3 regions of the Buttiauxella ferragutiae genome follow, and region 1 is predicted to be linked to each of the others. Evidence: predicted binding sites of a transcription regulator. Region 1 holds the regulator's gene; each other region holds the start of a gene.
The links. Region 1 encodes Fur, which represses iron uptake genes when iron is present. Its sites were predicted from a motif close to ATAATAATGAGAACNACTATCAA; they were not measured.
Positions count from the first base shown of each region.

Region 2: a site for Fur is predicted at 5,623-5,645, ahead of sufA (Fe-S cluster assembly scaffold SufA). Genes of this name have one in related genera too.
Region 3: a site for Fur is predicted at 7,751-7,773, ahead of fhuF (siderophore-iron reductase FhuF). Genes of this name have one in related genera too.

Region 1 is NZ_CP093332.1:3,836,423-3,846,892, reverse strand. It holds gene nagE (N-acetylglucosamine-specific PTS transporter subunit IIBC) at 1-186, shown strand, start outside; gene glnS (glutamine--tRNA ligase) at 366-2,033, shown strand; gene chiP (chitoporin ChiP) at 2,507-3,904, shown strand; gene chiQ (ChiQ/YbfN family lipoprotein) at 3,952-4,281, shown strand; gene fur (ferric iron uptake transcriptional regulator) at 4,371-4,823, opposite strand; gene fldA (flavodoxin FldA) at 5,110-5,640, opposite strand; gene ybfE (LexA regulated protein) at 5,793-6,074, opposite strand; gene ybfF (esterase) at 6,210-6,986, opposite strand; gene seqA (replication initiation negative regulator SeqA) at 7,181-7,723, shown strand; gene pgm (phosphoglucomutase (alpha-D-glucose-1,6-bisphosphate-dependent)) at 7,749-9,392, shown strand; gene kdpE (two-component system response regulator KdpE) at 9,443-10,120, opposite strand; gene kdpD (two-component system sensor histidine kinase KdpD) at 10,117-10,470, opposite strand, start outside.
Region 2 is NZ_CP093332.1:3,134,185-3,144,654, forward strand. It holds gene sufE (cysteine desulfuration protein SufE) at 54-470, opposite strand; gene sufS (cysteine desulfurase SufS) at 484-1,704, opposite strand; gene sufD (Fe-S cluster assembly protein SufD) at 1,701-2,981, opposite strand; gene sufC (Fe-S cluster assembly ATPase SufC) at 2,956-3,702, opposite strand; gene sufB (Fe-S cluster assembly protein SufB) at 3,719-5,203, opposite strand; gene sufA (Fe-S cluster assembly scaffold SufA) at 5,212-5,580, opposite strand; gene MNO13_RS14430 (aminoglycoside phosphotransferase family protein) at 5,994-6,821, opposite strand; partial or broken gene MNO13_RS14435 (hypothetical protein) at 7,035-7,223, shown strand; gene MNO13_RS14440 (hypothetical protein) at 7,520-7,834, shown strand; gene MNO13_RS14445 (hypothetical protein) at 7,906-8,067, opposite strand; gene MNO13_RS14450 (GlcG/HbpS family heme-binding protein) at 8,285-8,788, opposite strand; gene MNO13_RS14455 (response regulator transcription factor) at 8,890-9,504, opposite strand; gene MNO13_RS14460 (sensor histidine kinase) at 9,504-10,470, opposite strand, start outside.
Region 3 is NZ_CP093332.1:642,918-653,387, reverse strand. It holds gene MNO13_RS03045 (DUF1328 domain-containing protein) at 1-143, opposite strand, end outside; gene osmY (molecular chaperone OsmY) at 288-905, opposite strand; gene prfC (peptide chain release factor 3) at 1,248-2,837, opposite strand; gene yjjG (pyrimidine 5'-nucleotidase) at 2,949-3,623, opposite strand; gene rimI (ribosomal protein S18-alanine N-acetyltransferase) at 3,640-4,083, opposite strand; gene MNO13_RS03020 (DNA polymerase III subunit psi) at 4,052-4,474, opposite strand; gene rsmC (16S rRNA (guanine(1207)-N(2))-methyltransferase RsmC) at 4,583-5,614, shown strand; tRNA gene MNO13_RS03010 (tRNA-Leu) at 5,735-5,821, shown strand; tRNA gene MNO13_RS03005 (tRNA-Leu) at 5,851-5,937, shown strand; tRNA gene MNO13_RS03000 (tRNA-Leu) at 5,970-6,056, shown strand; gene MNO13_RS02995 (DUF1435 domain-containing protein) at 6,109-6,348, opposite strand; gene MNO13_RS02990 (GGDEF domain-containing protein) at 6,620-7,684, shown strand; gene fhuF (siderophore-iron reductase FhuF) at 7,792-8,583, shown strand; gene MNO13_RS02980 (PTS sugar transporter subunit IIC) at 8,635-9,981, opposite strand; gene MNO13_RS02975 (YbaK/EbsC family protein) at 10,423-10,470, shown strand, end outside.

The DNA.
Region 1 (10,470 bases):
GGTGCTGAAGTGGTTGCAGGCCAGCCGATTCTGGAAATGGACCTTGATTTCCTGAACGCAAATGCTCGCTCCATGATTAGCCCGGTTGTTTGCAGCAACATTGATGACTACAGCGGTCTGGTTATTCAGGCGCAAGGTTCAGTGGTTGCGGGGCAAACGCCTCTGTACGAAATTAAAGGCAAATAATCGCTCCTGAGTCATAGATTGTGCCTTTAGCGGCTGGAGAGTATTTTCTCCAGCCGCTTTTTTATTGCTCCAGCTTGACCCTTCCCGATCCCCTTATTTATTCAACAAAAGGTTGTTTCCGACGCTTGCTTATAAGATCATGTGCCGATAACTGAAGTTTTTGCACAGAGGAACCCGCGATGAGTGAGGCAGAAGCCCGCCCAACTAACTTTATTCGCCAGATTATTGATGAAGATTTGGCTAATGGTAAGCACACCAGCATTTGCACCCGTTTTCCGCCAGAGCCAAATGGCTATCTGCATATCGGCCATGCAAAATCCATCTGCCTGAACTTTGGTATCGCACAAGATTATCAAGGGCAGTGCAACCTGCGTTTCGATGACACTAACCCAGCAAAAGAAGACATCGAATTCGTAGATTCAATTAAGCACGATGTTGAATGGCTTGGTTTTCACTGGTCAGGCAATGTGCGCTACTCCTCCGATTATTTCGATCAGTTGTTCAACTATGCTGTAGAGCTTGTCAATAAAGGTCTGGCGTATGTTGACGAACTGACTCCAGAGCAGATCCGTGAATATCGCGGCTCATTGACCGCACCTGGGAAAAATAGCCCATACCGCGATCGTAGCGTCGAGGAAAACCTCGCGCTGTTCGAGAAAATGCGTAACGGTGAATTTGCTGAAGGCACTGCGTGCCTGCGTGCGAAAATCGACATGGCATCACCATTTATCGTGATGCGCGATCCGGTTATTTATCGCATCAAATTTGCTGAACACCATCAGACTGGTACCAAGTGGTGCATCTATCCGATGTACGACTTCACGCACTGCATTTCCGATGCGCTGGAAGGTATTACTCACTCTTTATGTACGCTGGAGTTCCAGGACAACCGTCGTCTGTACGATTGGGTGCTGGATAACATCACTATTCCTGTGCACCCGCGTCAGTACGAGTTCTCTCGCCTGAATCTCGAATACTCCATCATGTCTAAGCGTAAGCTGAACCTGCTGGTGACTGAGAAAGTAGTGGAAGGGTGGGATGACCCACGTATGCCAACCATTTCTGGCCTGCGTCGTCGTGGTTACACTGCCGGTTCTATTCGTGAGTTCTGTAAGCGTATTGGCGTGACCAAACAAGACAACACCGTTGAAATGGCTGCTTTGGAATCATGTATTCGTGATGACCTGAACGAAAACGCCCCGCGCGCGATGGCAGTGCTCGATCCGGTGAAAGTGATTATTGAAAACTTCCCGCAGGGCGAAGTGGAAATGGTCACCATGCCAAACCATCCGAACAAGCCAGAAATGGGTAGCCGCCAGGTGCCGTTCAGCCGTGAGATTTACATTGATCGTGCTGACTTCCGCGAAGAAGCGAATAAGCAGTACAAGCGTCTGGTGTTGGGCAAAGAAGTCCGCCTGCGTAATGCTTATGTGATTAAAGCCGATCGTGTTGAGAAAGATGAAGCCGGGAATATCACCGTGCTGCATTGTTCCTACGATCCGGACACATTAAGCAAAGACCCGGCTGATGGCCGTAAAGTAAAAGGCGTTATTCATTGGGTAAGTGCTGAACACGCCTTGCCAGTTGAAATTCGCCTTTACGACCGTCTGTTCAGCGTGGCTAACCCAGGTGCGGCGGAAGATTTACTGGCAACGATCAACCCAGAGTCTCTGGTGATTAAGCAAGGTTTCGTCGAACCAAGCCTGCAAAATGCTGAGAAAGGCAAAGCGTATCAGTTCGAGCGTGAAGGTTATTTCTGCCTTGATAGCCGTCTGGCAACTGCGGAAAAACTGGTGTTTAACCGCACCGTTGGTTTGCGTGATACCTGGGCCAAAATAGGCGAGTAATTAGTTATACACGCAGTCAATATGTAACAAAGACGCCGCAAATCGCGGCGTTTTTTTTTGCTTAATAATCACAGGATTAAATATTTACTTACATTCGCGATGCGAATTAATGTTATTTATATTTCCCTGGGAATTCTCTGGCTGGTCAATCTCGGAACATAATAAATCCTTTCTTTTATCATGTGAGCGCTCTCATATGGTGGTTTATATCAATATTTGTTGATTTATAAACATAAAATTCCACAGTTGATTTTTGTTACAAATACTCATGAATTATGTGCTCTCTGTCATAATATCGGAATGAACTCTTACAAAGTCGTTGATAATTCGCGTCGCGAAAAATAGTCTTATGGGGAGCAGTAAATGCGGGAAAATATTTATAACCGCTTTAGCCGTTAGGCATTTTTACTTTTTTCGCTATCTGACGTCTTTTAACGTCCGGCGATTATTTATACGTCAAAGAGGAATTTTATATGCGTACGTTTAGTGGCAAACGTAGTGCGCTGGCCCTTGCTATTGCAGGCGTCACGGCTCTTTCTGGACTGGTTGTTATCCCTCAGGCAAGTGCAGCAGGTTTTTTTGATGATTCAACACTGACCGGTGGTGTTTATTACTGGCAGCGTGAACGTGACCGTAAAGATGTTACGACAGATAAATATGAAACTAACCTTTCTCACGCTACCTGGAACGCCAATCTGGACTTCCAGTCCGGTTATGCTGCTGACATGTTTGGTCTGGATATCGCCGCCTTTACTGCTATCGAAATGGCAGAAAATGGCGACAGCGGCCACCCGAACGAAATCGCATTTTCCTCTTCAAACAAAGCTTACGATGAAGATTATTCCGGCGATAAGAGCGGTATAAGCCTTTATAAAGCCGCAGCTAAATTCAAATACGGCCCGGTTTGGGCCCGTGCGGGTTACATCCAGCCAACAGGGCAATCTTTATTAGCACCACACTGGAGTTTCATGCCTGGTACTTACCAGGGCGCTGAAGCCGGGGCAAACTTTGATTATGCCGATGCCGGTGCTCTGAGCTTCTCCTACATGTGGACCAATGAGTATAAAGCTCCGTGGCACCTGGAGATGGACAAGTTCTATCAGAACGATAAGAACACCAAAGTTGAGTATCTGCACTCGCTGGGCGCGAAGTATGACTTCAAAAATGATCTGATTCTTGAAGCGGCATTCGGTCAGGCAGAAGGGTATATCGACCAATACTTCACTAAAGCAAGCTACAAATTTGATGTAGCTGGCAGCCCATTGTCTACCAGCTACCAGTTCTACGGTTCGCGTGACAAAGTCTCTGATGGCAGCGTTAACGATCTGTATGACGGCACGGCATGGTTGCAGGCTCTGACATTCGGCTACAAAGTGGGCCAGGTTGACCTGCGCCTCGAAGGTACCATGGTCAAGGCTGATGGCCAGCAGGGCTACTTCCTGCAACGTATGACCCCAACTTACGCATCGTCAAACGGTCGTCTGGATATCTGGTGGGATAACCGTTCTGACTTCAACGCCAATGGTGAAAAAGCCATCTTCGCGGGTGCCATGTATGACCTGAGCAATTGGGATCTGGCTGGTTGGGCTGTAGGTGCTTCGTATGTTTACGCATGGGATGCAAAACCAAGCTCTAAACCAACCACTGACGGTTACTACGATGCTGACAATCGCCTGAAAGAATCGGCGTACAGCCTTGATGCGTTGTACACCATTCAGGATGGGCGCGCGAAAGGCACTCTGTTCAAACTGCACTTCACTCAATACGACAACCACTCCGACATCCCAAGCTGGGGCGGTGGTTACGGCAACATCTTCCAGGATGAGCGTGACGTGAAATTCATCGTCATCGCACCGTTCACCATCTTCTGATTCGATTCCGGGCGTGAAAGCGCCCGGTTTTATAAAGGATATCGAGCATGAAAAAAATCATTTTGGTTACGGTCATGGCTTTAGGTTTGAGCGCCTGCGCACAACCCTCTAAAACGGCACCGGAAGATACAAAACTGAAACAAGCCTATAGCGCCTGTATCAATACCGCAGAAGGGAATCCTGATAAAATTCAGGCCTGTCAGAGCGTGTTAAACGTGCTGGGTCAGGAAAAGGAACACCAGGAATTTGCGAAGAAAGAAACGGTGCGCACCCTGGATTATCAAAACTGTATTCAGGCCACTCGTACTGGTAACGACCAGGCGGTAAAAGCCAAGTGCGATAAAATCTGGCAAGAGATTCGTGCGAACAACAAGTAATCTGTGAATTCAGGCAATAAAAAAACCGGTGAGCTTCCTCACCGGTTTTTTTATACCTGACATCTGGTTCAGAATGTCAGATATGCGGATTACTTTTCGCTGATTTCGTGTGCATTCTCGTCGGTACGGCAATCACCTTCAGCGCAGTGACCGTAAAGGTACAGGCTGTGGTTGGTCAGACGGATGCCATGGCGTGATGCGATTTCACGCTGACGAGATTCAATTGAATCATCACTGAACTCAATAACTTTGCCGCAGTCCAGGCAAATCAGGTGGTCGTGGTGATGTTGTTGAGTTAACTCGAATACGGATTTGCCGCCTTCGAAGTTGTGACGAGTGACAATGCCTGCATCATCAAACTGGTTTAGTACACGATAAACTGTGGCGAGACCAATTTCTTCGCCCATATCAATCAGACGTTTGTATAAGTCTTCCGCACTGACATGATGGTTCACCGGACCCTGTAGCACTTCAAGGATTTTTAATCGCGGAAGCGTGACTTTCAGGCCGGCCTTCTTCAATGCGGTATTATTGTCAGTCATGCGGAAATTGTCCTGTTGCTTAACGGATCGCTCGGACTCAGGGTGAGCGTTAAGATGAATGCGTCTCATTATAGAACTGCAGATTCTAAATGGAAACCGCAAGTATTATTCATAATCAAGCTAAAAAATGGCGGCTGAGTCGCGATTTAATTGCCTTGTTAGCTATTTAGCCAGGGGGTCATTGTACAGGGACAAACCGAAAAGTTAAAAATTTGTAGCGATTATTTTAATCGGAATAATCTATCAATGTGACGCAACCCGTTTAAAAGCTGCGTCACATCCAGAATCAGGCGTTGATGATATCTGCCAGGTTCAGCTCGTCAGAAACTTGTTTGACCCATTTCTGAACGCGTTCAGCAGTCAGTTCTGGTTGACGATCTTCATCGATAGCCAGACCGACAAAGTGATCGTCGTCAGCCAGACCTTTAGAGGCTTCAAAATGGTAGCCCGCCGTTGGCCAGTGACCGACGATAGCAGCACCGCGTGGCTCAATGATGTCACGGATAGTGCCCAATGCGTCACAGAAGTATTCTGCATAGTCTTCCTGGTCACCACAGCCGAACAGGGCGACCAGTTTGCCGTTGAAATCAACTTCTTCCAGAGTCGGGAAGAAGTCATCCCAGTCGCATTGCGCTTCACCGTAATACCACGTTGGAATGCCGAGAAGCAGAATGTCGAAGCCTTCCAGGTCTTCTTTGCTGCTCTTAGCAATGTCATGCACCTCAGCAACGTCTTTACCGAGCTGTTTTTGAATCATCTTCGCGATATTTTCGGTGTTACCAGTGTCGCTGCCGAAAAAAATGCCTACGATTGCCATGAGTAAAATAACCTCTTGATACTTAATGGTATGGTGGCTGCTAATTGGCCACAGATAGGGCAATCATAGCAGAACACATTGCGGTGCGGAAACTGCTATCAGCCTGTTGTGCACAGACTGCAACATCGTATTCCGTGCATATAGCCTTTCAACTAACTGAGATGCTGCTTCAGTTGCGCGAGTAGAATCTCTTCAATCAACTCACTACGACTGATATTGCGCGCTTCAGCCAGATGATTTAGTGCATCTACTGCATCGTTATTGAGCTTCAGTTCCACTCGCTTCAGGCCGCGTACTTTATCGCGCTTGAGCTGGTTGCGTTTGTTGATACGCAGTTGCTCATCACGCGTCAGCGGATTAGTTTTTGGCCGCCCGGGGCGACGCTCGTCCGCGAACAGATCTAATGTAGTACGGTCCGTTTGTTCTTTTGCCATGATTAGACTACTGACAGGGAATTCAGGTGGCACGGAGCGGGGTGCTCTGGCGCATTTTAGCGCGCAATCATACATCAGCATGGCTTGCGCGCCAACGCGTTAGCTGCATCTAACAGCCAGTCGGTTTGTTTTTAATCAGTTTGCGGCACTTGCGTCGATAAAACGGTGGATTGCGCGCAAAACAGCATCAGGTTTTTCGGCGTGAACCCAGTGTCCGGCACCGGCAACCACATGAGCGCGCGCCTGAGGGAATTGCGCAAGCAGCGTTTCGCGGTGTGATTCGTCAACATAAGGGGATGCACCACCACGGATAAACAGTGCCGGTTCATTCCAGGTTGGGATAGCTTGCCAGCCGACAATATTCTCGTACTGTTCCCACAATACCGGAACATTAAACTTCCACTCGCCGTCAGCAAATGACTTCAGCAAGAATTGAATCACACCTTCTTCGTTCAGATGCTCACGCATCACCATAGCGGCTTGTTGACGTGTTTTCGCTCCACTACTACTGACTGCATTAATAGCCGCGAAAATTTCATCGTGACGGCGTACCTGATAATCCACCGGTGCAATGTCAATCAGCACCAGTTTATCAATGCGCTCAGGTGCAATAGCTGTCAGAGCCATCGCAACTTTACCGCCCATGGAATGGCCGATAATGATTGCTTTTTCAAAGCCATATTCTTCGAGCGTTTCAACCACATCCTGCGCCATCGCGGCATAGTTCATTTCAGAGCTACGGGGCGATAAACCATGGTTGCGCAGATCGATTTGCAGCAACGTATGATTTTGCCCGAGGTCGCGGGCCAACACGCCCAGGTTATCAAGGCTACCAAAAAGGCCGTGGATTAGGACGATGGGGGAATTACTAGTCGATTGTTGCGCAGTTTGCAGGCGAGCATTCAATTTCATGGCAAAGTTCTTTTTTTTTACTTCGTGAGGTTAGGGTATCATAACGGCATCCTGCCGCAGTGCCGCAAATTTCCAGTTTAGTCTGACTTTGTGGTGTGACATAAGTTTGGCGCTACCCGAGGTTGGGATTTGTGCGAATATGTACATATAATCCCAACAACTTGAATTCAGAAAAGATACCGCACCGGATTAAGATGAAAACAATTGAAGTTGATGACGAGCTCTATCGCTATATTGCCAGCCACACGCAGCACATTGGTGAAAGCGCGTCCGATATTTTACGGCGCATGTTGAAATTTACCGCCGGTCAATCTCCTGCTACACCAGTAACTACCGGCCAGACGGCAGCAGCTGCTGCTCCGGAAGCCAAACCCGTAAACAAAGCTCGCGATCGCGTACGTGCGGTTCGTGAATTACTGTTGTCAGATGAATATGCCGAGCAAAAGAAAGCCGTCAATCGTTTCATGATGGTGCTTTCTACTCTGTATACCCTCGACGCACATGCTTTTGGTGAAGCGACCGAGTCGCTGCATGGCCGGACGCGCGTCTATTTTGCAGGTAATGAGCAAACGCTGCTGCAAAATGGCAACCAGACCAAACCAAAGCATGTTCCGGGCACGCCATACTGGGTTATCACTAACACCAATACGGGTCGTAAATGCAGCATGATTGAACACATCATGCAATCAATGCAGTTCCCTGCGGAATTGATTGAAAAGGTTTGCGGCACAATCTAACACCTCGCGTCAGAAGGAAAGGCCAATGGCTAACCACCCTCGTGCAGGACAACCGGCACAACAGAGCGATTTGATTAACGTAGCCCAACTGACGGCCCAGTATTACGTGCTGAAGCCTGAAGTGGGGAATAGCGAACACGCGGTGAAATTCGGTACCTCCGGCCATCGTGGTAGTGCGGCACGTCATAGTTTCAACGAACCTCACATTCTGGCGATTGCTCAGGCGATTGCTGAAGATCGTGCAAAAAATGGCATTACCGGGCCGTGCTACGTGGGTAAAGATACCCACGCGCTATCTGAACCTGCGTTTATTTCCGTGCTGGAAGTGCTGGCTGCAAACGGTGTGGATGTCATTGTGCAGCAGGCAAACGGCTACACGCCAACGCCTGCCATTTCACATGCCATTCTGACGCATAACAAAAACGCTGGTGCGCAGGCTGACGGCATCGTCATTACGCCTTCGCACAACCCACCGGAAGACGGTGGTATCAAATACAATCCGCCTAATGGTGGCCCGGCTGATACCAACGTCACCAAGGTGGTTGAAGATCGTGCCAACGCGCTTTTGGCGGCGGATCTGAAAGATGTAAAACGCATCTCTCTGGAGAGAGCCTGGGCAAGCGGTCACGTACAAGAACAAGATCTGGTGCAGCCGTTTATCGAAGGGCTGGTGGATATCGTTGATATGGCCGCCATCCAGAAATCGGGTCTGAAACTGGGCGTTGATCCGCTCGGTGGGTCCGGTATCGAATACTGGCAGCGCATCGCCAAACACTACAACCTGGATCTGACGATTGTTAACGATCACGTCGATCAAACCTTCCGCTTTATGCACCTCGATAAAGACGGCGCTATCCGTATGGATTGCTCGTCCGAGTGTGCGATGGAAGGTTTGCTGGCGTTGCGTGACAAATTCGATCTGGCCTTCGCCAATGACCCGGATTACGACCGCCACGGTATCGTCACGCCAGCAGGGCTGATGAACCCAAACCATTATCTGGCGGTTGCGATTAACTACCTGTTCCAGCATCGCCCGCAGTGGGGTAAAGATGTGGCCGTCGGTAAAACTCTGGTGTCATCCGCGATGATTGACCGCGTGGTTAACGACCTGGGCCGTAAACTGGTTGAAGTGCCAGTGGGTTTCAAATGGTTTGTTGATGGCCTGTTCGACGGCAGCTTTGGTTTTGGTGGCGAAGAAAGTGCCGGGGCATCGTTCCTGCGCTTTGATGGCACACCGTGGTCTACCGACAAAGACGGCATCATCATGTGTCTGCTGGCGGCAGAAATAACCGCCGTCACCGGTAAGAACCCGCAACAGCATTATGACGAACTGGCTGCCCGTTTCGGCGCGCCAAGCTACAACCGTCTGCAAGCCTCCGCGACAACTGCGCAGAAAGCGGCATTATCCAAACTTTCTCCGGAAATGGTCAGCGCCAGCACCCTGGCAGGTGACCCGATCACCGCACGTTTAACGGCGGCCCCTGGCAACGGCGCTTCTATCGGCGGCCTGAAAGTGATGACCGACAACGGCTGGTTTGCGGCACGCCCTTCGGGTACTGAAGATGCGTACAAAATTTACTGTGAAAGTTTCTTAGGTGCAGAACACCGTCTGCAAATTGAGAAAGAAGCGGTAGAGATTGTCAGCGAAGTGCTGAAAAACGCGAAGTAAGATGTTGAATTGGAAAAGGCGCCGCAAGGCGCCTTTTTTGTCTGCCGGAACTACAGCATAAACCGATAACCAATCCCAGTTTCGGTCAGCAAATGCGCCGGACGCGCGGGATCGCTTTCCAGCTTCTGGCGCAAATGTCCCATATAAATCCGCAAATAATGGCTATGCTCCACGGCATTCGGCCCCCAAACCTGATTGAGCAACTGGCGCTGAGTCAGCACCTTACCGTGGTTATTGAGCAGCGTGGCGAGCAAACGAAACTCAATCGGTGTGAGATGGATTTCAGCGCCATCCCGCGTAATACGGCGGGTAGCAAGGTCCACACTAATGCCTGAAAACTGATAAACCGGATCGGGCTGTGCCACACTGGCATGGCGGCGCAATACTACTCGCAAACGTGCTTGCAGCTCGCCAATACCAAACGGTTTGCTGAGATAATCATCCGCGCCCGCGTCTAGCGCATCTATCTTCACTTGTTCATCGCTGCGAGCAGATAGCACCACAATCGGCGTCTGGCTCCACTGGCGGAAATCGCGGATAAAATCCAGACCGTCACCATCGGGTAAACCGAGATCAAGAATCACTAAATCAGGCTTGCGCGTGGCGGCTTCCAGCAAACCACGCTGCAATGTTTCGGCTTCATGAACGCGTAGCGATTCTGCTTCCAGCGCGGTGCGCAGAAAACGGCGGATCTCTTTTTCGTCTTCAATAATCAGAACTGATATCACAAAGCCTCGTTCATCTCAGCCAGTTCAGGCGGTGGGGGAAGCGGTAAAATAACATGAAAACTCGCCCCTCCCTCCGGGCGATTTTCGGCATAAATTTTTCCATCGTGCACTTCAACAATCGCCTGGCAAATCGCTAGCCCTAAACCGACACCGGGGATGGCGGACTCTTTGTTACCACGGGAAAACTTATCAAAGATTAGCTGTTCTTTGCCAGCAGGGATACCTGGACCGCTGTCCCAGACCTCAAGATCCAGTTGGGAAGCCTCGGTCTGAGCGCGAATACCTATATTGGCGTGGTACCCGGCGTACTTCACCGCGTTCTCCAGCAGATTTATCAGCACGCGTTCAAA
Region 2 (10,470 bases), 700 kb from region 1:
TACGAGGTAATAAAATTACCTCGCGTTTACAGGATGAAAGCTGTTCTTTGAGTTTAGCTAAGATTAGAAGCTTTGGTACGGATTGCGCGGATCATTGCTTCAAGCCCCTGGGAACGAGAAGGTGTAAGGTGCTGAGCCAACTCAAGTTTCTCAAACCATGGGCGAACATCAAACGCAACAATATCCTGCGCAGTCATCTGTTGGTAGAGAATAAACACGATAGCAATCAGCCCTTTGACTATCGCGGCGTCGCTGTCGCCCTCAAGCTTCATCACACCATCAGGCTGTTGCTGCATCACAATCCACACCTGGCTCTGGCAACCCTGAATGGTGTTTTCCGCTTTGCGCTCACTTTCAGGGAACTCGGGCAGACGCCCGCCAAGTTCAATGATGTAGAGATACTTATCTTCCCAGTTGCTGCAGCGGCTGAAATTCTTCAATAACTTTTCTTTGTCGGGCATGGTGGCCATGGCTTTCTCCCTGTTAGCCCAATAGACGATGGATACGCTGTAACCCCGTCACCAGGCGATCCACCTCTTCTTCAGTGTTATACATGGCGAACGAAGCGCGACACATCGCCGGAACCTGGTAGAACGCCATTAACGGCATGGCGCAATGGTGCCCGGTACGCACCGCAATGCCATAGTTATCGAGAAAACTCCCCACGTCGTAGGCATGATGTTTACCCAAATTAAACGCGATCACCCCAAGACGTTGATCCGGGCCGTAAATCGTCAGGTCTGGAACCGCTTTTAGCGCCTGCTGCGCATAACGCATCAGCGATTGCTCGTACTCGCTCACCTCAGTTAAGTTTAGGCTATCGACATAACGTAACGCGGCGCCCAGTCCGATGATGCCTGCGGTATTTGGCGTCCCCGCTTCGAAGCGCCACGGTGCCGCGGCGTAGGTCGTGCCTGCGGTCAGGCTCACACTGGCGATCATCGACCCGCCGCCTTCCCACGGTGGCATGTTTTGCAGGATTTCTTCACGGGCATACAACACGCCAATACCCGTTGGGCCGTAAATTTTATGCCCCGAGAAAAGATAGAAATCGCAATCCAACTCTTGCACATCGATAGTGTGGTGCATGATGGCCTGAGCCCCATCCACCAGCACTTTCACACCAGCCTGATGCGCTGTGGCGATCATTTCTCGCACCGGGTTTTCAGTGCCCAGTACGTTAGAAACCTGGGTAATCGCCAGCAATTTTGTACGCTCATCAATCAGCGTAGGGAACACATCCAGTTGCAAAGTGCCGTCCTGATTCAGCGGAATCACACGCAGTGTTGCACCGGTATGCTCACAGAGGATTTGCCACGGCACGATATTCGCGTGGTGCTCCATGGTGGAAATAATGATGTTATCTCCGGCCTGGATATTGGCACGCCCCCAGCTGTTGGCGACCAGGTTAATCCCTTCGGTGGTGCCGCGAACAAAAACGATTTCTTCTGGCGATTGCGCATTAATAAAACGCGAAACCTGGTTGCGTACGTTTTCCATTAACTGTGTCGCTTCCGCGCTCAGCGTATGGATCCCGCGATGTACCGCAGCGTAACCGTGGCTGTAAAAATCCAGTTCAGCATCAATGACCGCCTGCGGTTTTTGCGCGCTAGCGGCACTGTCTAAATAGACCAGCGGCTGCCCGTTAACCTCCCGGCTTAAAATTGGAAAATCAGCACGCACCCGTTCTATGGAAAAACTCATGCCTCGCCCCCTGCAAACCGTTGGCCGATCCGCGCCAACACTTGCTGTTTTAATGCTTCGTCACGAATGCTTTCCGTAAGCTCTGCGGCGAAGGCATAGATAATCATCTGAAGTGCAGCCTGCTCTTTAATGCCACGCGAACGCAGGTAGAACATCTGTTCATCGTCGATACGGCCGATGGTGGCACCGTGGCTGCATTTCACATCGTCGGCGTAAATTTCCAGTTGCGGCTTGGTGTCCACTTCCGCAAGACGCCCAAGCAACAGGTTGTTGTTGGTCATCTGTCCGTCAGTTTTAATCGCATGCTGCGCCACTTTGATCATGCCGTTAAACACCGCCCGGCCTTTATCGCGCACGATGGTTTTATGCAGCTGACGGCTGTTGCAGTAGCCTTTGTTGTGTTCAAGCCAGGTTCGCGTGTCGCACACTTCGTTGTTAATCGGCAACGCCAGACTGTTCATGCGCAACTGCGTATTTTCGCCATTGAGCTGCGAACTGGTGTTATGGCGCAACACCGCGGTACCCAACAAGAAGCTGTTGCTGTCAACGGTGGCATCCTGGCCTATCACTAAATCGTTATGGGCAAAGTGGTAGCTTTGCGCGTTCTCAAACGCCAGCTTGTAGTGGTGCAACTGGCTGTTTGCCGCTGCATCGACAGTCAAGCGTGCGCCCGTGAAATGCGCCTGATCATTCAGACTGACGTAATGCTCGATAACCGTCGCTTTAGCACCCTCACCAAGAGATAAATGGTGGCGATAGTGCGCAGTATTCATTTCACCCAATTCACTGCCACGGCTGATGTGCATCAATAACAACGCCTTAGCGGGGCTATGATTTCGCGCAACACGGATATGCGTCACGCTTTCGGCGAGGCTTTCAGTGAGATGCAGAAACACTTCACCCTGCACGGCTGCTGGCAAAGAATCACGCTTTTCATCAACGATAACGTCAAAACCGCTATTGGTGAGATCGTCACTTAGCTCAGCGTTAAAGCGCCCATCGACAAACACCAGTCGCCACGCATCTATTGGCAGCACCAGCTCGTCGCGTTGCACAGCTGTAAAAACTTCAGGTGCGGGCAAGATAAACTGATTATTCAGTAGCCCTTCAAGTGGCGTATATTTCCAGTTTTCATGTTTGCGCGTTGGCAGACCCAGACGCAGCATTTGCTGCATATGTTCCTGCGCTTCTTTGCTTCGTTTATCGCCCTGGCTTTCAAACAGGTGGTGCCACTGTTGCAGAGCGTTGCTGTTACTGCTGTTCGGTAAGCCAGCCATAACCCTGCTCCTCCAGTTGTTTCACCAGACTGAAATCTCCCGATTTTACAATCCTGCCCTGATACAACACATGAACAAAATCAGGCTTGATGTAATCAAGAATACGCTGGTAGTGCGTAACGATGATGAATGAACGGTTGCCATCACGCAGGGAGTTAACACCTTCAGCGACAATTTTCAGCGCATCAATATCCAGCCCGGAATCTGACTCATCAAGAATGCACAGTTCCGGTTCAAGCACCGCCATTTGCAGAATATCGTTACGTTTTTTCTCACCGCCAGAAAAACCCACGTTCACTGAACGGCTCAGCAAATCTTCCGGCATTTTCAGCAGTTTGATCTTCTCTTCCATCAAATCCTGAAAATCAAAACGGTCGAGTTCTTCAAGGCCGCGATACTCTCGCACCGCATTCAGCGCGGTTTGCAGGAAGAACTGGTTGCTGACTCCCGGAATTTCTACCGGATACTGAAACGCCATAAAAATGCCTTCTCCGGCACGGTCTTCCGGCGATAACTCAAGTAAGTCTTTGCCTTTAAAATGAACTTCGCCACCGGTCACTTCATAGTCTTCACGACCAGCAAGCGTTGCAGAAAGCGTACTTTTCCCGGAGCCGTTCGGCCCCATAATGGCGTGTACTTCGCCCGGTTTCACTTCAAGGCTCAAACCGCGCAGGATCTCTTTGTCCTCAACGCTTACCTGTAAATCTTTAATGCTCAGCATAATTTTCCCTTAATCCTTAACCGACGCTATGTTCCAGACTGATCGCTAATAGTTTTTGTGCTTCCACCGCGAATTCGAGCGGCAATTCTGAGAACACGTCTTTACAGAACCCGTTGACGATCATCGAAATTGCATCGTCCTGGGCTATCCCGCGTTGCAGGCAATAGAACAACTGATCTTCCCCGATGCGCGAGGTGGTGGCTTCGTGCTCAAGCTGGGCGGTATTATTGCGGCACTCAACATACGGGAAAGTGTGCGCGCCGCTGTCCGGGCCGATAAGCATCGAATCGCACTGTGTGAAGTTACGGGCGTTGGTCGCCGTCGGCATGATTTTCACTAAACCGCGATAGCTGTTCTGGCTATGCCCGGCGGAGATCCCTTTCGAGATAATTGTCGATTTGGTGTTTTTGCCGATGTGGATCATTTTGGTGCCAGTGTCGGCCTGCTGATTCCCGGCAGTCAGCGCTACGGAGAAAAACTCGCCAATAGAGTTATCGCCACGAAGAATGACACTTGGGTATTTCCAGGTAATAGCAGAACCGGTTTCGGATTGCGTCCAGGACATTTTGCTATTTGCCCCTTCGCACAGCGCACGTTTGGTCACAAAATTCAGAATGCCACCCGTGTTGCCATCGCCTGGGAACCAGTTTTGTACCGTGGAATATTTCACTTCAGCATCTTTATGGATGATGACTTCCACCACCGCTGCGTGAAGCTGATAGCTGTCGCGCACAGGTGCTGAACACCCTTCGATATAACTGACGTAGCTGCCTTCATCAGCGACTAAAATGGTACGTTCGAACTGCCCAGTTTTCTCGGCGTTAATACGGAAATAGGTAGAAAGCTCCATCGGGCAACGTACGCCTTTCGGCACATAAATAAACGTGCCGTCGGAGGCAACCGCCGCGTTAAGTGCGGCAAAGAAGTTGTCGTTACTCGGAACCACGGTGCCGAGATACTTTTGCACCAGCTCAGGGAATTCGTGAATCGCCTCGCCAAAGGAGCAGAAAATAATCCCCTGTTCAGAGAGTTTTTCACGGTAAGTGGTGGCAACAGAAACGGAGTCAAAAATCGCATCCATGGCGATATTCGAGCCTTCATGCACCGGAACACCTAGCTGTTTAAATGCCTCTTCTACTTCACCGGTCAGATAGGCGTTGCTGCCGGGTTTCTGAACCGCACCCGGTTGAGACTCACAGTTATCGTCGCAACTCCCGCACGACGGCGCGGAGTAATAGCTGTAATCCTGATAGTTAAGTTTTTCGTAATTGGCCTTCAGCCAGTGCGGCTCTTCCATTTCAAGCCAGGCACGATATGCGCTCAGGCGAAATTCCAGCATCCACTCAGGCTCATTACGCCGCGCAGAAATTGCCCGCACCACATCTTCGTTGATGCCGTGCGCCATTTCGTCGGTTTTTAACTGGGTGAAAAAACCTTCTTTATAAGAATGGCTGCCCGCCCAGGTTTGCACTTCTTCAGACGTTTCAGTGTTACGTGACATAATCCCGCCTACACCCCAAAGCTTTCACCACAGCCACATTCGTGCTGGGCTTTCGGGTTGTTGAATTTGAATATTTCGTTTAATCCTTCGCGCACATAATCGACTTCCGTCCCGTCGATAAACGGCATCGCTGAAAGTGGCACCCACAGCTTTGCGCCGTCTGTTTCAAAAAGGAGATCGTCGGGTTTTGGTTCTTTTACGGTGTCCAGTACATAGCCAAACCCTGCACAACCTGTCTGTTTAATCCCCAAACGCACACCCAAAAATCCAGGTTGCTGGCTTGCCAGTTTGCGAATATGTGAGCACGCATCAGGGGTCAACGTCAGTCCCTTCCAGGCAAATTCACTGGGATCGAAGCTACCGGTTTGCACATCCATAGTTCACCTCTTAATGTTTTGGCGCCTAAAAGCCTACACCCCATGTTAATGATAACTATTATCAATACAACATCCTGATAACAGGGGTATTCGAAAAATGCTGCATTTTTAGGCGTCTTAACTAAGGATAGACCCTACTGAAAGTCTTGCAGGTGGTGAAAAGAGCTATTTAAGCCACTGAATTGAGAAGGATTTAAATGCCGGGCGAATGATTAGGTGATAGAAAGTAAAAGATGTATAGAGAATACCGATTTATGCGATAGGTAACCTAAAATGTCTGAAAACAACGATTTACTGCAACATCAACAATTTAACTATTTCTGCTTAATCTGGTGACGTGAAAATAGCCTCAACACTTCCTGTTGCAAGATCCAGACAGGTGGCCTACGGGCATTTAACTCGAGACTGCATGTTCACTGATTCAGTTCGGACACTGCCAGCGCTGCAACTTCTAATGCTATGGATGCTGTTTCGTTGCTCTCGAGTGACCATGTTGTTGAGAGTCCGCACCACGCAATGATCCATTTGAGTAGACGCTCTCTATCAAGGCCCGCCATTTCGCTAACCAGATTCAGTCGTTGTTTAAATATTCCTGGGACAGTAGCAACCCGGGGTATGGGATTGCCAAGATCCGGATTGGTAAAAATATTGGCAAAGTCGAAACCTCGTTCACCGATGATTCCTTTTGGATCAATGGCCAGCCAGCCTGAGGCACCGAAATCAAGAACGTTCTCATGATGTAAGTCGCCATGTAATACGACCAACTCTTGTGGAGTCGATAACAACTCTTCTGCTATTTCAGCGCTACGCGACAGGATGCCTCCATACAGCTGGGCTGCTGATTGAAGAGGACAAAACCACTCAGCCAGAGTCGGAAGTTGTGGTAAAGGCCGTTTTGGGGTGGTGTGAAGTCTGTTTGCTGTAAAGCATAAAATCCGACACGCCTCAGCATCCTGACTTTCCCGGGACATAGAGGAGAGTGATGCCTCCCCCATTGCGCGTGCGAGAAGAATGGCTTCATTTTCATATGCAATAACCTGTGCTGCGCCATTTCCTTCCCACCATGACATTAGAGCATTACCGGATTGCTCATCCGCATCATCTGTGATTTTAAGCATGGCTTTCATACCTCCTGTTATTGTCTCAACAGGCAAGAGTTTGGAGGTATGGGTTGTGAACGGTGTACCATCTGGAATGAGGTTCCAGCGATCTAACCAGAGTGTGAACCCGCTAATGTCCATAATATTTTCCTTACTTCCTTATCGTGAAAGTCACTGAATGCGACAGGCATGTGAACAATTCTAACTCATAGCTTGAGTAAATTTTTCTCAACTTAAATCTGATGGTTAGGTCATTCATGCAACTGTATTTAAAAATAAGAAAACATAAGATTGTTAAGGTTATAACCTCGTCATATTTTCAAAGTGTGTATTTCCCCTCAAGGAATAAGCATCATGATTAAGCGTCGCACTCTCAAAACTGCATTTGCGGCGGTTATTTCTCTGACGGTCCTTGCAGCCCCCGTTTATGCAAACCCGGGCAACGGCAATGGTGGCGGTAATCACGGTAACAGTGGTAATAGCGGGGACCAGGGCAACAAAGGCCAGGGTAACGGAAAGTCGAATGAGGATCATGGCAAGCGGTGGGTAATGATTTGGTGCTTATTGCTTTAAGCATGGCCATTGTGACCTCCGTCATTAACGGTGTGTTCGATTAACATATTCCCCTGTCCGTGAGCCTCGCATCTGCGGGGCTTTTTTATGCCCAGCGACAATATCCCCTGTTCTTCATTTTGTTAAATACCGTGACCATTAGCCCGGTAATTGTACTGAGTCCTTCATACGCTTAATATATATGAGAAAGTGGCTTTGACGAGCAAGAAAAATCCGTTCGTTAATTTTAATTTTGTTGGTAATTATATTCTACGGAAGGATATCCAATGCGCTATACACCTTTTATAATTGTGCCTTTATTAAGTGCCTGTAGTTTCAGTTTTATGAAGTTTGATAATTATCCGTTAGTACAAGCGACGTACGCGACTAATGCGACAAAAAGCTCCGTTATTGCAGCGGGTGGGAAACCAGACAGTGAGATGAATGTTCCAGAAATCAATGGGACTTGCATCAATTACACGCTAAAAAAAGATGCTGAGACAATGCCTTTTTATGTGGCATTCGATGAGAATGGAAACCGCAAACATTATGGCTATATCTCCTGCCAACAGGCGAGAGCCAAAGGAGTATTTAGCCAGTAAGTCATCATAAAAGATCATTCCTCTTCTCACTCTATACAGTCAGAAGAGGGATGTGTGAATTTCTCTAAATATTAGTAACCTGCAGCCTTATTAGCCGCTTTTATACGCTTATTCCTGCTGTCTTTTTCATGGCTATCTTTAGCCTGCATTATGCCACCAGCAGCATCTACCCAGTCATTAGCTGTACAACCGGATAATACCACGCCCAACATAAGTGCAAGTACATACTTCATTATAGCTCCATAAACTCATATCTGTATAAATAACGTCCGTGTAATACTTAAAGTATTTGACGCTTACGCCGTTATTTTGACAAAAAAAGAGTTCATGGGCAAGGTGCGCTGGATTCAAGGCTGTTTTATATAGCGCGTGAGATACAACTTATAGCTGAAATAATTTAAGTTGCAGGCTATATAATAGACCTGCAACTTAAACAAAATGGATGGATTATTAAGCGGAAGTATTGAGCAGTGATTTATTTGCTTCGAGCGCGTCAACCGCACATTGCTGATCCAAATGCCCGCCAGGTGCGCCGCCAATACCAATAGCGCCAATAGTCTGGTTATCGACTTTGACAGGAACTCCACCGCCCAATAATAAGAAGCCAGGGATATCACGCATATTCTGCGCACCGGCGTTATCCTGTGCACTCTTCATAACATCACCGGTGGCATTTTTGGTAGTCAGCGCGGTGTATGCTTTCATACGGCTGGCTTCTACAGTATGCGGACCTGCGTTATCCATGCGTTTAACAATTTTCACCACACCCGCGCGGTCAACAACCGTTACCGCCACGTTGTAGTTTTTAGCGCTACAGGCCTGGATTGCGCTCTGTGCGAGCTTATCGGCAAACTCGAGTGAGAGGTTCTTTTCGCTCAGCACGTTGCTGGCGAATGCAGGCATTGCTGCGGCACCACTGAACAGAACAGCCGCTAACAAGATTGATTTTTTCATGGTTTCTTCCCTCAACTCGGAGTGATTAATTTACAGGAGTTAAGGTAACCAACCGTGCGATGCGAAACCATTCGGGCGAATACCTGGTAAACCAGGTAATTTTACGTAGTTCCTTTTAAACCACCGTAGATTTTAATCAGCTTCGCCAGCGAGTTTATTTCTAGCCGGGCAAACAAACTCGCGCGGTGCGCTTCCACGGTTCGCGGTGACAACGAAAGATCGCGAGCCATCTCTTTGTTCGATTTCCCCTGCATGATAAGCGCCATCACTTCATGCTCGCGGGCAGAAAGAGTCGCCAGTTTCGCCTGTAAATCGGCCTGATTTTCACGCTGTTGCTGGCTGAGTTTCTGTTGTTCGAGTGCCGCCCCCACTGTTTCAATCAGCAAATCTGCATCAACTGGCTTGGTAAGAAACTCAAACGCGCCATTTTTAAATGCACGACGGCAAAGATCGATACTGCCGTGACCCGTCATCATAATGATTGGCAAAGTGCTCCCCATTTGCTGCCAGTTCTCAAGCAACGTAATGCCTGACTTTCCTGGCATGCGAATATCCAGCAGTAAACAACCGTTCAGGTTTTGCACATCAGGCTCTGCTTCCATAAAACACTGCACGCTTTCAAAAACCTTCGTTTCCCATCCCATGGTCGCCAGAAGTGCGCTTAGCGAAAAGCGTATCGCTTCATCGTCATCAATTAGGTAGATACATTGCGCCATCATGCCTCCTGTTGAGCAAAGGGAAATATCAGGGTAAAACACGCTCCGCCATTGGGGCTATTTTCTGCCTGAATGCTGCCGTTAAGCCGTTGTACCAGCGTTTCGGTCAACGCCATTCCTAACCCCAGCCCTTCTTTTCGAGTCGTGAAGAAAGGCATAAATACTTGCTCTAAGGCCTGTTCGGATAAACCCTGCCCGCCATCCTTGACCGTCAGAATAATGCTGTCAGCCGTCTGGGATGCATTGATTGTGACCCAGGCTTTGTCCGTTTGCTGCTGCGCCTGAATCGCGTTATTGAGCAGATTATGGAAGATTTGCTCAATACCCAATGGCGAGGCGATGAGTGGAGGCAGAGACTCAGGAATCTGGTTAATGACACTGACTTTGCCACGCTCGATTTCGTTGCCCAGCAGCATGACCACTCGTTCCCAAACCTGGCGCAAATTGACCGGTTGCAGTGCCTGTTCGTCACTGTGCAATTTTTCTCTGAATGCCAGTAGCAGAGCGCTGATGCGTTTGGTTTGCATAACCGACGCATCCAGCAGTGGCTGGGCTTTTTCCGCCTGTTGCTGCTTAATTAAACGCTGTGCCGTCTGCGAATAACTTAAAATTGCCGTGAGTGGCTGATTCAGTTCGTGCACCATGCCTGCGGCGATTTCTCCCATCGCATTCAAACGCGCCAACTCTGAAAAATGAGCGCGTAAATTGGCAATATTGCGCTGTCGTTTAGTCATCTGATACTGATTATAAAAGTAGATAACGACCGCCCAAAAAACACCCACCAGCAGTAAACCCAACCAGGGCAAACTTCGCCAGTCCGGATTACTCGTCACCAGCAAATTCAACGGCTGTGAAGGGCTGGCGATGTGCTTTTCCCAACTCCACCAGTCATTCTTGCCTTCCGCCCCCTGCGTGAGAAGCGGCGTATCTTTCCAGTTAAGGCTGAAATGGTGGAATTTCTGGGTG
Region 3 (10,470 bases), 2.1 Mb from region 1:
ATAAACAGGCTAACCAGGAACAGAATAATACCTACCACAAAGACAATTTTTGCAGCACCTGCCGCAGTACCCGCAAGAGTACCAAAACCCAGAGCTGCTGCAATCAACGCAATGACCAGAAAAATAATGCCCCAACGAAACATAAGCCTCTCCTTAACCATAGTGAACCCGAATCGCTTCTGGATGGGTGCGGGATGCGCACTCATTGGCGATATTTGGTATTGATGTTGCTTACTTGGTTACTGACTCCCCCGGCATAACCAGAGGAGAAAGTTTCGATTGATCGGTTACTTCACTTTCAGGTCGTTTTTGACGCTTTTAACGCCATCAACTGCTTTGGCAACACTTTCAGCCCGCTCGGACTGCGCGCTTGATTCCACAGTACCCGATAGCTGGACTACACCTTCGGTGGTTTCAACTTTCACATGGCGCGAAGGCACGATGTCGTCTGCTAAAAGTTTAGCTTTAATTTCGCTGGTGGTAGCAGTATCGCCTGCATAACCGCTGACTGATTTATCGGCCCCGTCACGCACATGCAGTTTGTCGCTGACAGAAGAGACCCCTTCCACGCCTTTGGCAACTGTTACGGCCTGCTCAGCCTGCGCCTGGCTTTCAACGAACCCACTTAACGTGACGATTTTTTTGTCGGTTTTCACTGAGATATCGGTACTTTTAATATCTTTGTGATCGACCAGGGCGGCTTTCACTTTCGCAGTGATAGCGCTGTCATCCATGAAATTACCGACGTCTTTTACGGAGCTATCAATTTTTTCGCCTGCTGTGTCCGCTGTCGATTCGGTTTTGTTAAGCATCTTGTCTTCTGCTAAAGCGCTACCGCTTGCCAGCACAGAGCCAAGAACAACAGCTAACAGAGTTTTAGAAATCTTAGTCGTAGTCATAGTCATCGATTAATTCCTATAGTTTTGCTCACAATTTGAGCACAAGCCTTAACGTAACGGCTTTCCTTAAACCTCAGGCCAAGTGTTACGGCCCAAAAATTTTCCGTTCAGTTTTTAATAACGCCAACAAAAATTAGAGTGGATGAACCCGCCAGAAAGCTTCGTTTACATGGCATATTCGACCAACCAATTTGTCACTGGTTTGTTAAATATAGACAACAATCACAGATTTGCATGGTGTGAATGGAGGAACGTAAGGAAAATGCAGGAAATTAAGAACAATCCGTAAGGGATTAATAAGACGGGAAAAGTAGCAGGACGCGACGACTGCCGCGCCCTGAGAGGGGATTAGTGCTCGCGAGTTTTACGGAACGTCACTTCCGGGTAACGATCTTGCGTCAGGTTCAAGTTCACCATGGTTGGAGCGATATAAGCGAGGTTGTCGCCGCCATCAAGAGCCAACTGCATTTCGTTTTTCCGTTTGAATTCTTCAAACTTCTTCACATCAGTGCTTTCAACCCAACGCGCGGTCGAAACGTTGACGGATTCGTAAATCGCTTCAACGTTGTATTCACTCTTCAGACGCGCCACAACCACATCAAACTGCAGCACACCGACCGCACCCACAATCAAATCGTTGTTGGCGATTGGGCGGAATACCTGTACCGCGCCCTCTTCAGAAAGCTGTACCAGGCCTTTGAGCAACTGCTTCTGCTTCAATGGATCACGCAGACGAATACGACGGAACAGTTCCGGTGCGAAGTTCGGAATACCGGTGAACTTCATCATTTCGCCCTGGGTGAAGGTATCACCAATTTGAATGGTGCCGTGGTTGTGCAGGCCGATGATATCGCCAGGGAAGGCTTCCTCAACGTGCGAACGGTCACCCGCCATAAAGGTCAGCGCATCAGAAATCACCACGTCTTTACCGGTACGAACCTGGCGCAGCTTCATGCCTTTTTCGTACTTGCCGGAAACCACACGCATGAAAGCCACGCGGTCACGGTGTTTCGGGTCCATGTTGGCCTGAATCTTAAACACGAAACCGGTGAATTTATCTTCAGCCGCTTCTACTACACGCGTATCAGTTTTGCGTGGCATTGGCGCCGGAGCCCACTCGACCAGGCCGTCCAGCATATGGTCAACACCGAAGTTACCCAATGCTGTACCGAAGAACACCGGAGTCAGTTCGCCTTCAAGGAACAACTCACGGTCAAATTCGTGGGAAGCACCTTGTACCAGTTCCAGCTCGTCACGCAGCTGTGCTGCTAGTTCTTCACCTACCGCCACATCCAGATCAGGGTTGTTTAACCCTTTCACGATACGCACTTCCTGGATGGTGTGACCTTTACCGGTCTGGTACAGATAAGTTTCGTCTTTATAGAGGTGATAAACACCTTTAAATAGCTTGCCGCAGCCGATTGGCCAGGTGATAGGTGAACAGGCAATTTTCAGCTCGCGTTCAACTTCATCCATCACTTCCATTGGGTCACGGATGTCGCGGTCAAGTTTGTTCATAAAAGTGAGGATTGGCGTATCGCGCAGACGGGTAACTTCCATCAGCTTACGGGTACGATCTTCAACACCTTTCGCGGCATCAATAACCATCAAACAGCAGTCAACCGCGGTCAGCGTACGATAAGTATCTTCGGAGAAGTCTTCGTGCCCTGGGGTGTCCAGCAGGTTAACCAGGCTGTCGCGATACGGGAACTGCATGACGGAGGTGGTAATCGAGATACCACGCTGCTTTTCCATTTCCATCCAGTCAGATTTTGCATGCTGGTTGGAGCCACGGCCTTTTACCGTACCCGCAGTTTGAATCGCCTGTCCGAACAGCAACACTTTTTCCGTGATGGTCGTTTTACCGGCATCGGGGTGAGAAATGATCGCAAAAGTGCGGCGTTTCCCCACTTCTTGCAAAAAAGGAGACAAAGTCATAATGAATTCTTCTGTGAATTGCGCACAGGCGTAACTGCGCGGCAAATGAACGTTACCTGGCGGCTATTTTACCCATCAGGTCAGGTTTAACAATCAGCTGTGATGCAATCATCAATTACACAACAATCGCTCCAGTTCATTTAGTGTGGTCACTTCCCAGGTCGGTGAGATGCCTTCCGGTAAGCTTCGTCCGTGGGCGTTGAGCCAGCAGGTGGCAATTCCTGCATTCATGCCGCCCAGAATATCTGATTCTGCGGTGTCGCCAACCATCATGACGCGGTCGCGCGGCGGATGGCCCATTTGCTCAAAGGTGTAATCAAAAATCTTACGATCGGGTTTCGCGACACCGACCTGTTCGGAAATCACCAGCAAATCGAAATAATCGCGCAGACCCGTGCGTTCCAGGCGGATTTGCTGCAGCGCAGTAAAACCGTTGGTGATAATACCGATTTTTACTTTATCTTTTAACGCATTAAGCAGCGAAACAGCACCGGGCAACGGCACACAAATTTCGGCCATAGCATTGAGAAACGCAGCGTTCAGGTCACCCGCAGGCACCGACAATCTTTCCGACCAGCCCAGAAAACGCTGATGCTGTAACTGAAGCGCGCTAATAGCACCGTTCTGATAATCGACCCACAAAGGTTTGTTAACAGCCTGGTAATCCTGGAAATCTTCAGCGGTAAACGTCACGCTATAATCGAGAAACATCCGCTGTAAGCCGCCGAACGCGTCAAAGGTAAACAGCGTTTCGTCAGCATCAAATAAAATCCAGTCCCAGTTCATTTACACACCTGTCGTTTCAGCCTAAAGGTAATGCCATGATGATGGCATCTTCCCGACCCTCTTTTGTGGGGTAATAGTTACGGCGAATCGTCGCCTCGTTAAAGCCCAGGCTTTCATAAAGCGCAATCGCCGCCGTATTCGAGGCGCGCACTTCAAGCCACAGGGTAAACACATCTCGCGCTTCCAGCTCGCTGATTAAATGCTCCAGCAACTGGCGGCCCAAACCTTGTCGTTGGAAATCCGGATCGACCGCAATATTAAATAACGTCGCTTCATCCAGCACGACCTGCGTCACCGCAAACGCTGCCATTTTACCGTCAACATCGAGTCGTAAGTTCAAATAGCGTTCGCCCTCGTTACTGGCGAAGGTTTTTTCACTCCATGGGAAAGCATGGCTGCGTTGTTCGATGGCGTAAGCCAGGCTCAAGTCACTGGTGTTGAGGGAAGAAATCGTGTTCATGTTCGCAAATTTGTTGCCACAGCGCCTGTCTGGCAGCGCCATTATGATAAAGCTCGTTTAAATTCGGGGTCGCTAACTGCGCGCCCGAAATAGGGAGCGGTTCACTCACACCCAGTCGCCAGCTATTACAACGACTTTCACCTGGCAGCATTGCAGCTCGTTCCGGGGTCAGTTGCATAATCTGCTGTGCATCCAGATTCAGGCTGCGCAAAACATCGCAAACGAAAGGATCGTTTAAGTCAGGAAGATCTTCGGCGATTATCAATAACTTAACGTTTTCATGCAGCGAGACCGCGATTTCGCCCTGCAACGCAGCCGGGCGCCGCAGCTCCCACTGGGTGATGCCCAGCTGTTGTAACAACCAGTCACGTCGCAAAGGTATATGGGGCATAGCGAAACCAGGTAGAGAGTGCCAATTGGGGCGCAAATATAGCAAATTCATCGAATGTGCGCCATTAAAGCTCTATAATCCCGGTTCTGATTTCCCAGGAGTAATTTGATGACTGCGTTAACCCCGGCAAGTGAAGTGCTGCTGCGCCATAGCGATGATTTTACCGAGAGCCGCGTGCTGTTTGCCGGTGATTTACAAGACGACATGCCTGCCCGTTTCGAAACGGCAGCAAGTCGCGTCCATACCCAACAATTTCACCACTGGCAGGTATTGAGCGCTCAGATGGGCGAAGATGCACAATACGGCCTGGTGGCTGACGCCAGCAGCATTGGCGACTGCAATACATTAATTTATTACTGGCCGAAGAATAAGCCAGAAGCTCAGTTCCAGCTGATGAACATTTTATCGTTGATGCCAATTGGCAGCGATATTTTTGTCGTTGGTGAAAACCGTAGTGGTGTGCGCAGTGCTGAGCAGATGCTCGCCGAATTTAGCCCACTCAATAAAATTGATAGCGCACGTCGTTGCGGTTTCTATCATGGTCGCCTGGAAAAACAGCCGCAGTTTGATGAGAATTCCTGGTGGGATGAGTATCAACACGAAAGCCTGACCGTAAAAACTCTGCCTGGCGTGTTTAGCCGTGACGGTCTGGACACTGGCAGTAAATTACTGCTTTCCACGCTGACACCGCACACCAAAGGCAAAGTGTTGGATGTCGGTTGCGGCGCAGGCGTGTTGGCGGTAACGCTTGCTAAGCATTCACCAAAAGTCCGTCTGACTTTGTGTGATGTTTCTGCACCAGCCGTTGCTGCAAGCCGTGCAACGCTTGCCGCCAACGAAATTGCAGGCGAAGTTATCGCCAGTAACGTCTATTCCGAAGTGAATGGCCGTTTCGACATGATTATCTCAAACCCACCGTTCCATGATGGTTTACAAACCAGCCTGGATGCGGCTCACCAGCTGATTCGTGGCGCAGTACGCCACCTGAATATGGGCGGTGAATTGCGTATCGTGGCGAACGCCTTCCTGGCGTATCCGGACGTGCTGGATGAAACCTTCGGTAACCACGAAGTGATCGCTCAGACAGGCCGTTTCAAAGTTTACCGCTCCGTTGTGATGCGTGGCGTGAAGAAGCGCTAACACGTTGTTGTGCCGCTTTTTGCAGCGATTAGAAAAGCGGCACTAAATTAACTGTTGACGACGCGCAGAAAACATCTAGAATGCGCCTCCGTGGTTACAATACTTCGGTGTTGTGGGTATGCGAAGGTGGCGGAATTGGTAGACGCGCTAGCTTCAGGTGTTAGTGTTCTTACGGACGTGAGGGTTCAAGTCCCTCTCTTCGCACCATTAACCACGCAAGATATCGTTCGCACTGCGCGAAGGTGGCGGAATTGGTAGACGCGCTAGCTTCAGGTGTTAGTGTTCTTACGGACGTGAGGGTTCAAGTCCCTCTCTTCGCACCAATGCGAAGGCGATATCAGATAAGATTTGATTTGCGAAGGTGGCGGAATTGGTAGACGCGCTAGCTTCAGGTGTTAGTGCTCTAACGGGCGTGAGGGTTCAAGTCCCTCTCTTCGCACCAATTCTTATCACCCTCTTCTGGCTTCACTCTCGTCATTCTCTGTTTCACATCCCTATTTCATAGCTTCCAGATTCATCATCGCTAGTGCAAGCCCACTGGCAAATGCAACGCATGATGGCAACAAGACAAAATGACGTAACCGTTTATGGTAGAGCATTGCCGTCGTCACCAATAATCCCAGCACAATCAGCACTCGCCACTGACTAAAAGAAAGATCCAGATACAACAATGCGGCGACAATTCCTCCAGGTATCAACACTGCCCACGCACTTTCTAACTGCCGTTGTAACATTATCTCTATCTCATCAATTGGTAATGATAACCAATATCATATGATATAATTTCTCGTTTGTCAGCGCTTGTGTAGATTCTGTTTTACATTAGAAATGTTTAGCATTCCTGATCACCAGATGACATATATTCATTAAGGTGATAGATTGAGCGACGATTAAAAATACATAATTAACAGTCAAATAATTTCCTTAAGAAATCACTTTCCTATCTATTTTTATAATATTATTCAACAGCATAATGTTGAGTTCGAGTAAAAAGAACTATCTGATATGACAGCAACAACCTGGCGCGCTTTACTCAAAGGGAAACATCAACTCTCGTTGCGTTTATTTTTATTACTGAACGCGTTTTCTGCGGGATTTAGTATGGCGTCGCCTTCTGCCCACACTCAGCACCTTACCTTACCGATTATCATGGTGTTGGTGATAAGCCTCTGCTGCCTGCTCTGGCAGTTTTTTAACAAAAAAACACTGATCAACATTAACGCTGTTTCGTTAATAATTGGCTCACTTTGGGCATGGCATATCTATATAAAAGTCAGTGTGATGCCGATTAAAGATCTTAATTTTCTAATTATTGCCTTACTGGCGATATTATTTATTGGCTCAATCTCTTTTATCAATAACATACAAGCATTTATCGCCTCATGCTTGCCGGTAACGCTAATGATTTTATGGCTCGACCACGGGAATAATTGGCCGAGAGTTTTATATTCGGTGGCCCTCCCGGGCATTGGCATTATCATTCAGAATATCATTCAGCAACGTAATGATAATTTTACTCGTCGTTTAATGGATAAACTACTCGAAGAGAAAGAAACTCTTAACGATTTGAGTATGTTAGATCCCCTTACCGGTCTGTATAACCGCCGTGGTTTTCAAAATCGACTTGAGACAGTGTTAGCCGTTGGAAGCGGCACGCATTTCGTCTTGTTGCTGGATATCGATCATTTTAAAGCTTACAACGACAACTATGGTCATAGCATGGGCGATCAGGCTTTGATACATGTCTCTGCCGCCATTCGCGATGCCGTTCGTTCTCGCGATATTGTCACCCGTTATGGCGGTGAAGAATTTATGGTGTTGCTGACCGATGTGGATGCCGAGCAGGCTTTGCAAACCGCTGAACGTATCCGCCAACGGGTTTATGATTTAAAGATCCCACACTTGTTTAATGACGACGTGGCAACCCATGTGACGGCCAGCATTGGCCTTGCCGTGCTGGAACAGCAAAACATCGAAGAGGCCTTACGGCAGGCTGATAGCGCTCTTTATCGAGCCAAACGCCAGGGTCGTAATAGCATTTTTGTCAGCGAATCGCTGCTGCCTGCCTGAGCAAAAATCCCCCATCAGAACACGCGCACAAAATAGCCTTGCTAAAGGCTTTGCCTATAGATAGGATTGGCAATCATTATCATTTGTATTAGTGGTCTTGTTTGTCGATGGCTTTTCAGTCTTCCCAGTTTCTTGATGATTTTGCATGGCACTCGCCATTTGCTACCAGCTCACAGCCAGAGCTGGCAGATGAGCTGCGTGCGCATTTCATCACCCATCGACCTTATTTTAATGACATCATCAAATTCAATGAGCCCACTCCGGCAACCAGCCAGACGTTGTATCAATGGGCCCAACCCGCTGCGTTAACCTCGCTTCTTGCCTGTTACAGTGACCATATTTATCGCAACCAGCCGCAACTTGCCCGTGAGGGGAAACCGCTGAAATCACTGTGGGCGCAATGGTATCTTGGCCTGCTGGTTCCACCGCTGGTGATGGCGCTGATCACTCAGCCCCGAGCGCTGGATATCGGCCCACAACATATTCATGTCGAGTTTCATGAAACGGGCAGAGCCGCCACTTTCTGGATAGACGTTCAGGAAGATAGAGTGGCAACCACCCAGCCGTTGCAACAACGCCTTGAGAAACTGCTGGTTGAAGGGCTAATGCCGGTCGTTGAGGCGCTGGAAAACAGCGGTGAGATCAATGGGAAACTCATCTGGAGCAATACTGGGTATTTGCTAAATTGGTTTTTTGGTGAGCTGAGAGAGTTGCTTGATGATGCGACAATCGCTGAATTGCGCCACGCCTGTTTCTTTGAAAAACAACTGCGCGATGGCCAGGATAACCCCCTCTACCGCACTGTAATCCTGCGCGAAGGTTTGTTGGTACGCCGCACCTGCTGCCAGCGCTATAAGTTGCCTGATGTACAAGGTTGTGGCGACTGTACCCTGAAGTAATAAAGCAAAACGGCGGGTTTCCCCACCGTTTCATCTCACTCTTTCATTTCATTAAGCAGCCTGTTGGCTCTCTTCGCCAGAGGCTTTCTGAGCTTCTTCCGCTTCCTGCTCCAGCAACTGCTTCTCGTACACCTTAAAGAACGGGAAGTAGATGATGGCGGAAACAACAGCCAACAGAATCACCAGAATCGCCGCACGGAAATCCCAGCCTAATGCCCATGCAGCACCGATTGGCGCGGGTGCAGTCCATGGAACCACTGAAATCACACGGCCAATCAAATCCATCTTCATAGCACCCCATGCCAGCACGGCGTTAACCATTGGTGCCAGCAAGAATGGAATAAAGAACACTGGGTTCATTACGATTGGCGTACCAAAGATGACGGGTTCGTTAATGTTAAAGCAAGTTGGGACAATACTCAGACGGCCAATGGAACGCAGGTGGGCAGATTTACTCCGCAGATAGCAAATCACCAGACCCATAGTGGCCCCCGAACCACCGACAACAATGAAGAAGGTCCAGAATGCTTCCATGAAGATGTGTGGCAAAGGTGCGCCTTGTGCCAACGCGCTCTGGTTCATCCCCAGGTTGGTCAGCCAGAACATTTGCAACATGCCGGAAACAATCGCCGCACCGTGAATCCCGGCAAACCACAGCAAGTGACCAATCAGCACCGCCAGCAGAATGGCCGGCAATGAATCAGCAGCAGATACCAGAGGTTTAAACACCGACATAATCGCTTGCGGGATTAACATGTCGAACTGCGACTGAATCAGCAGGCTCAGCGGGTAGAGTGTCAGAACCACAACCAGCACAGGAATCAGCAGATCAAAGGAGTTTTTGATCATTGGTGGAACCTGGTCCGGCAGCTTGATCCCGATATTGTGCGCTTTCAGGAAGCGCATCATTTCAACACAGTAAACCGCCACCAGAATCGCGGTAAAGATCCCCGTCCCGCCCAGGCTATCCATCGGCATCACACCTTTGGTTTTCGGAGCCGCCACCAGCAGGAATGCCATTAGCGAAAGCATCGCACACATGAACGGATCCAGGCCGTGCGACTTCATATAATGTTTACCGAGGTTATAGGCAATCGCCGCACAAATGTAGATAGACATAATGCCCATCGTCATATCAAACGGCGTCAGAATTTGCCCTTCAAACTGTTTTGCCATATCCAGCCATGCACGAGCAAAGCCCCAGGTGGTGGTTGGCGAGAAAGGTGGATAGGCGAAGACCAGCAGGAACGAACCGACAATCATGAATGGCATCGCAGAAATAAACCCATCACGAATCGCCATAACGTGGCGTTGTGATGAAATTCTTCCCGCGACGGGACTCACGTAGTTTTCTACAAAGCGAAAGATCAGATTAAAAGCGGCATGATTCGATGACATAGCAGTGCTCCTGTCAGGCTTTCAACGCGAATGTTACAGCGGGAAGAATATCGCCGCGTAACAATCCGTAATTTATATAATTGATCCCCGTAGCCGGGACCTTTTTAGATACAGCTTTAATGTCTAAAACACTGGCAGGGGCATCAGTGGCACAGCATAAAAAAATAGGTTTCATAGGCTGCTCTTATTATTGGGTACAGGTGTGTGACCGTTTCAGTATTCATCGCCTTTTCTTACTCTGCAACCGGTTACTGAAACCGGTTGCAGTGATTGTGAAGAAGATCCAGAAATCACTGAAACTTTGAGTTGTTTAGCTATTTCACATCACAGCATTGGCTATTGACGGTATGTATTCATGACACATAGAAATTATGCGTTCACTGGTTTACATATAGCACAGCCTTATGCCAAATTATTTGCGGCCAAGAATGGGAGAAAAGCATGAGCCTGCAGTCAGTCCGGCAATTCTTTGCCGAAAACGCCCCGGAT